DNA from 2 places in the Actinoplanes missouriensis 431 genome. Region 1 is predicted to be linked to the other one. Evidence: riboswitches for the same ligand, from Rfam matches in the RefSeq annotation. Region 1 holds a riboswitch; the other holds the start of a gene.
What was found. Region 1 has a riboswitch for glycine ahead of gcvP (aminomethyl-transferring glycine dehydrogenase). Riboswitches for the same ligand answer to the same signal wherever they lie in the genome.
Positions count from the first base shown of each region.

Region 2: linked by a shared signal. The riboswitch ahead of gcvT (glycine cleavage system aminomethyltransferase GcvT) and the one ahead of gcvP (aminomethyl-transferring glycine dehydrogenase) in region 1 are both predicted to bind glycine.

Region 1 is NC_017093.1:4,412,287-4,415,691, reverse strand. Features, by position in the region: gene AMIS_RS20670 (nucleotidyltransferase domain-containing protein) at 1-309, opposite strand, end outside; gene mgrA (L-glyceraldehyde 3-phosphate reductase) at 309-1,304, opposite strand; glycine riboswitch at 1,365-1,456, shown strand; gene gcvP (aminomethyl-transferring glycine dehydrogenase) at 1,532-3,405, shown strand, end outside.
Region 2 is NC_017093.1:4,899,084-4,902,488, forward strand. Features, by position in the region: gene gcvH (glycine cleavage system protein GcvH) at 1-287, opposite strand, end outside; gene gcvT (glycine cleavage system aminomethyltransferase GcvT) at 284-1,417, opposite strand; glycine riboswitch at 1,457-1,541, opposite strand; glycine riboswitch at 1,546-1,631, opposite strand; gene AMIS_RS42890 (hypothetical protein) at 1,818-2,015, opposite strand; gene AMIS_RS22985 (hypothetical protein) at 2,208-2,528, shown strand; gene AMIS_RS22990 (FKBP-type peptidyl-prolyl cis-trans isomerase) at 3,365-3,405, opposite strand, start outside.

The DNA of each region.
Region 1 (3,405 bases):
GCGCCGGGACAGAAACGCCTGCCGCGCGCTGATCAGAGCCGTGCCGTCCGGATCTACCGTTTCGACGATGGGGGACCAGAGCACTTCCAGGACCGTCGGATTGGCCTGTGCGGCGAGCACGCAGAATCGCTCGAACTCCCAGTTGAACTGTTCGTCGAGGGGGCCGTCGAAATGCGTCGGCGGTTTGTCCAGACGCCAGAAGGAACGGGTGGGCGCCACGAAGACGCCCCGCCGGTCGTGGTCGGATCCGTCCACGGACAGTCCGTAGGCGCGCGATCCGACCACGACCGACAGCGCGAGCGGGAACATCAGAGGTCGATGACCGTCGCGTCGATCTCGTCGAGCTCGGCGGCGGTGAGCTCCGGTCCGCTCAGCGCGGCGATGTTGTTCTCCAGCTGGCCGACGCTCGACGCGCCGATGATCAGGCTGGTCATCCGCGGGTCGCGCAGCGCCCAGGAGAGCGCCAGCTGGGCGAGGGACTGGCCGCGGCGCTTGGCGATGTCGTTGAGCGCGTGCAGGCGGCCCATGGTCTTCGGGTCGAGGGCGCTCTCGTTGAGGAAGACGCTGGTCCGGATCCGGGAGTCGTCCGGGATGCCGGTGAGGTACCGGTCGGTGAGCAGGCCCTGCTGCAGCGGGCTGAACGCGATGCAGCCGGCGCCGGCGTCGGAGAGGGTGTCGAGCAGGCGGTCGTGCTCGATCCAGCGGTTCAGGATCGAGTAGGACGGCTGGTGGATCAGCAGCGGGGTGCCGAGGTCACGCAGGATCTGGGCGATCTCCGCGGCCTGCGCCGACTTGTAGTTGGAGATCCCGACGTAGAGGGCCTTGCCGGACCGGACGATCGCGTCCAGCGCCGACGCCGTCTCGTGCAGCGGCGTCTCCGGGTCGGGCCGGTGGTGGTAGAAGATGTCGACGTAGTCCAGGCCGAGCCGGGTCAGCGACTGGTCCAGCGACGACACCAGGTACTTCCGTGATCCCCAGTCGCCGTAGGGCCCGTCCCACATCGTGTAGCCGGCCTTCGTCGAGATGATCAATTCATCACGGTACGCCTTGAGGTCCGTCCCCAGCAGCCGGCCGAAGTTCGACTCCGCGCTGCCCGGCGGCGGGCCGTAGTTGTTCGCCAGGTCGAAGTGGGTGACCCCGAGGTCGAAGGCGCGGCGGACGATGGCGCGCTGGGTGTCGAGCGGGCGGGTGTCGCCGAAGTTGTGCCACAGGCCGAGGGAGAGGGCGGGGAGCTTCAGGCCGCTGCGACCGGCACGCCGGTAGGTCATCGTGTCGTAGCGGGCGGAATCAGGGGTGTACGTCACAGACCACACCCTAGGACTGTGATCCAACCGGGTGTGCGCTGGTAGGTTGGTCGTGCCGGCAACACCTGTGCGGAAGAGACCGTCCTCGTGACGGCGCCGAAGGGGCAAACCCTCCCCGGAAAACTCTCAGGCAGAAGGACCGCGTGGGCAGGCGCTCTGAAATACCCGTCTGGGTATGACAGAGGGGGAGGTTGCGTGTCGACCTTCTTCAGAGCCTGGAGTCGCCCATGACGTCACCCTTCGTTCCCCGCCACATCGGTCCGGGTTCGGACGAGCAGACCCACATGCTCAAGGCGGTCGGATACAACTCGCTCGACGACCTGATGGACGCCGCGATCCCGGAGTCGATCCGGTTCCACGGCGACCTGGACCTGCCGGCCGGGATCTCCGAGCAGGAGGCGATCGCCGAGCTGCGCGCGATCGCGGACCGCAACACGGTCGCCACCCCGATGATCGGCCTCGGCTACTACGGCACGCACACGCCCGCGGTGATCAAGCGGAACGTGTTGGAGAACCCGGCGTGGTACACGGCGTACACCCCGTACCAGCCGGAGATCAGCCAGGGCCGGCTCGAGGCGCTGCTGAACTTCCAGACCATGGTCACCGACCTGACCGGGCTGACCACCGCGAACGCGAGCATGCTCGACGAGGCCACGGCGGTCGCCGAGGCGATGACGCTGGCCCGCCGCGCTTCCAAGGTCAAGAGCAACGTGTACGCGGTGGACGCGGACACGTTCCCCCAGACGCTGAGCATCGTGCGGACCCGGGCCGAACCGCTCGGCATCGAGGTCGTGCTGATCGACCCGGAGGAGCCGGAGACGCTGCCGGACGAGTTCTTCGGCCTGCACCTGCAGTACCCGGGGGCGTCCGGTGAGGTCCGCGACCACGCCGCGCTGGTGGAGCTCGCGCACGAGCGGGGCGCCCTGGTCACGGTCGCGGCGGATCTGCTCGCGCTGACCGTGCTGCGGGCACCCGGCGAGATCGGCGTGGACATCGCCGCCGGCACGACACAGCGGTTCGGCGTGCCGCTCGGCTTCGGTGGCCCGCACGCCGGATACCTGGCCGTGCGCGCCGGCCTGGAGCGTTCGCTGCCCGGCCGCCTGGTCGGCGTGTCGAAGGACGCCGACGGCGCGCCCGCCTACCGTCTCGCGCTGCAGACCCGGGAGCAGCACATCCGCCGGGAGAAGGCGACCAGCAACATCTGCACCGCGCAGGTGCTGCTCGCCGTGATGGCCAGCATGTACGCGGTCTACCACGGCCCGCAGGGCCTTCGGGAGATCGCCGACGGGGTGCACGCGCACGCTTCCCGGATCGCCGGCAGCCTGCGGGAGGCCGGCATCGAGGTGCAGAACGACACCTACTTCGACACGGTCACCGCGGTGGTGCCGGGCCGGGCCGAGGCGATCGTGGCCGAGGCGGCGCGACGCGGTGTGGACCTGCGCCTGGTCGACGCGGACCGGGTGTCGGTCTCCTGCGACGAGACGACCACGGACGAGCACGTGGCGACCGTGGTGGCCGCGTTCGGCGCCGAGCTCGCGATGATCTGGGGGGTGTCCGGCGGCTGGCCGGAGCGCACCACCGAGTACCTGACCCACCCGGTCTTCAACACCCACCACTCCGAGACCTCGATGCTGCGCTACCTGCGCAAGCTCTCGGACCGGGACTACGCCCTGGACCGGGGCATGATCCCGCTCGGCTCCTGCACGATGAAGCTGAACGCCACCACCGAGATGGAGGCGATCACCTGGCCGGAGTTCGCCAACATCCACCCCTTCGCCCCGGCGAACCAGATCCAGGGGTACGAGGACCTGGTCGCCCAGCTGGAGGGCTGGCTCGCCGAGATCACCGGTTACGACGCCGTCAGCGTGCAGCCGAACGCCGGCTCGCAGGGTGAGCTGGCCGGCCTGCTCGCGATCCGCGGCTACCACCGCTCGCGCGGCGAGACGCACCGCGACGTCTGCCTGATCCCGTCCAGCGCCCACGGCACGAACGCGGCCTCCGCGGTGATGGCCGGCATGCGGGTGGTCGTGGTGGCCTGCGACGCGGACGGCAACGTCGACCTGGCCGACCTGGACGCCAAGATCGAGAAGCACCGCGACAG
Region 2 (3,405 bases), 490 kb from region 1:
CCGGCGCCGTACGGATCCGAGTTGATCAGACCCGGGTCGTCGGCGAGCGCCTTGTTGACCTCCACGATCTCCCCATCGGCCGGCGCATAGACCTCGCTGACGGATTTGGTCGACTCGATCTCGCCACACGTCTCGCCGGCCGTGGTGACGGCGCCGACCTCGGGCAGGTCGACGAAGACCACGTCACCGAGGGCGTCCGCGGCGAACGCGGTGATGCCGACCGTGGCGATCTCGTCGTCGGTGAGCCACTCGTGGTCACGGCTGTAGCGAAGGTTCAAGGGGATCACTGGGGGCTCCTGCGGTAGAAGGGCAGCGCGACGACCTCGGCGTCCTCGCGGGTGCCACGGACGTCGACGACCAGACGGGTGCCGGGCGCCGCGAACACGGGTGGGACGTAGGCCATGGCGATCGGGTGACCAAGCGTCGGCGACGGCGCGCCACTGGTCACCTCGCCGATCCGCTCGCCGCTGACCGGATCGAGCACCGCATGGCCACTGCGTGGCGCGCGGCGGCCGGCCGTGACCAGGCCGGTCAGCACGGTCGACGGCCCCTGGGCGGCGACGCGGCGCAGCGACTCGGCGCCCACGAAGTCCGCCTTGTCCAGGGCGACGATCCGGCCCAGCCCGGCGTGGAAGGGGGTGGTGCGGACGGTGAGCTCGTGCCCGTACAGGGGCATGCCCGCCTCCAGGCGCAGCGTGTCCCGGCAGGCCAGACCGGCGGGGGTGGCGCCGCTCTCCCGCAGGCTCTCCCAGATGGTCGCGGCGTCGGCGTCCGAGCAGTAGATCTCGAAGCCGTCCTCGCCGGTGTACCCGGTGCGGGCCAGCAGCACGTCACAGCCGGCGACCCGCGCCTCGGTGATGCCGTAATAGGGCAGGTCGAGGCTCTCGATGGCCATCGCTTTTGCCGATGCGGGGCCCTGCGTGGCGATCACTTCCGCCGATGCGGGGCCCTGCGTGGCGATCACTTCCGCCGATGCGGGGCCCTGCACCGCGATCAGCGAGCCGCCGGCGTCGGTGATCCGGACCGCGAACCCGTTGGCGTGCTCGCCGAGCATGGCCCGGACCATCGGGGCGTTCGCCGCGTTCGCCACCACCAGGAACCGGTCGGCCGCGAGCCGGTAGACGACCAGGTCATCGAGGACGCCGCCGGTGGTATGGCAGAGCATCGTGTACTTGGCGCGGCCGACCTTGACCGTCGAGAGACGGCCGGCGAGGGCGTAGTCGAGGAATTCCGCGGCGTTGCGGCCGGTGACCTCGATGCGGCCCATGTGGCTGAGGTCGAAGAGCCCCGCGGCGGTCCGCACGGTGTGGTGCTCGGCGATGTCACTGCCGTACCGCAGCGGCATGGTCCAGCCGGCGAACGTGGTCAGATGCGCGCCGAGGCGCGTGTGGACGTCGAAGAGCGCAGTGCGTCTCACGGGAGGCTCCAAGGTCGTGACAGGTTGGGGCCTCCCTCGCTCTGTCATGGGGCCTGAGAGCTTCACCGCCGTTACGGGCGGTTTGCACCGTGGGCGCGTTCGTCTCGCGAACGGCTTTCCAGAGTCGCCTGACCGCAGCGGTACGTGGGCCTGAGAGATTCTGAGGGAGAAGTTGCTCCTTCGGCGCCTCGCCGGGTTCTCCAGGGCCGTGGGCTCTGGTGCCAGGGCCTTGTGGCTCTGGGTGCAAGGGCCTTGTGGCTCTGGGCGTCAGGGCCTTGTGGCTCTGGTGGCGAGGGCTCTCCCGCTGCGGGTTAGCGGCTTCTTCAGTTGTGGCCTGCAAGCTATCCGGGCCGTCATGATCACGTCAAGCGAGCAGGTGCGCAGGTGAGCGTCGTGATCCCTAGTCACCCGTGGCGGCGGCCTCCTCGTCTCCGGCGGTAGCGCTCTTGTCTCCGGCGGCGGCCTCCTCGCCCGTGGCTGCGGCCTCCTGTTCTGTGGCGGTGGCCTCCTCGAGGACCTTGAGCTGGCGTTCCGCGTCGTCACCGCGCGGCCACAGCACCGCGACCATCGCGCCCGAGCACCCCGGACCATCCGCCACCCCAGCGCCATCGGCGCCCGAGCACCCCGGACCATCCGTCACGCCAGCGCCATCGGCACCCGAGCACCCCGGATCATCCGCCCGCCCCAGCGCGGCTGGCACTCGAGCACCCCGGATCTCCGCCCGCCCCAGCGCGGTCGGCGCCCGAGCACATCGGATCATCCGCTCCGGGTGACGCGGGCCGCTCACCCGGTGGGGGACGATCAGGTTAACCGGGCCGCGACCGGGGCAAGTGGAGACGAAACCCGTCGGGAGGACCTGATGACCATTTACGACAGCACGGTCGACGCTCAGCACAACATCGCCGTTTCCGGTGACCCCGCCGTGATCGCGGCTGACGCCGAAGCCACCGGCGCCGAGCTGGGCATTCCCGCCAAGCGCCGCCTGCTGCCCATCGTCATGACCACGGCGGCGATCGCAGCGGTGACCGCCGCAGCGATCTACGGCGCAGCGAAGGCAATCGAAGCCCGCCGGAGCCGCAGCCGGTGGGAGCAGTTCCGCAGCCGCTTCTAAAGTGGCGAGCGGGTAGTCGCAAGCGACGCTCGAGGCTCGGCGAGTAGCGAGCGTCAAGCGGGAACCACGTAACGCCGGGCCGCGTGTGGACGACGGGCGCAACACGAACCCCCATTCCACACGCGGCCCGCGTTCGTCCAGGCGGTGTGGAATTCGGTATCGCCACGACGGAGGATCCCTACCACCGTTTCGCTCCTTCTTATTATGAAGTCGGCAGTCTTTTCGGGGTAACGGAGATCCTTTCCTGAATACAATGGACTCCACGATCGCGGCAGGGAGCGAAACCTTGACCGTGCGGGGCGACGGCCGAACTGGAGATGGTGGCCGAGCTGGCGGGGGCGGCTGAGCTGGACGAGGCCCCGAAGCTTCGGGAGGTGACGTCGCCACGGGCGGCTCAGGAACCCTGGGCGACTCAGGAACTCTGGGCGGCGGTGGGCCTGCGGAACGATCGGCCTCGTCACGCAGCTGGCGCAGCCGGCGAGCATGCCGTTGCGCGAGACCCCACGTGCGGTGCCGCGCATGCTCCCACCTGAACCGCTCCGCCTCCGGCGAATAATTGCGGCGCGCGCTCGGATCCCGCAAATGCTTCACGGGAAACAAGGAAAGCTGCGCCATGAACCAAGCGTTTCTCGCCCTCCAGGGAATGGCCAACAGAATTCGTCATACCTGGTATGAGCCAATCAAATGATCGTCGGCCTTCGCTGAGGAGAAGGGCCGGCGCGCTGAAGAGCCTCACCGCAGGCCGACGCCAAGGCACGTTCGGATGCGGGAAGGCAGAGCCACCCTCGGCGCGGCCAGCGCCCCCCATCGATGCGCCGACCAGCACAACCCCCAGATCAGGAAGCCGCCAGCACATCCACGACGAACCGCAGGTCCC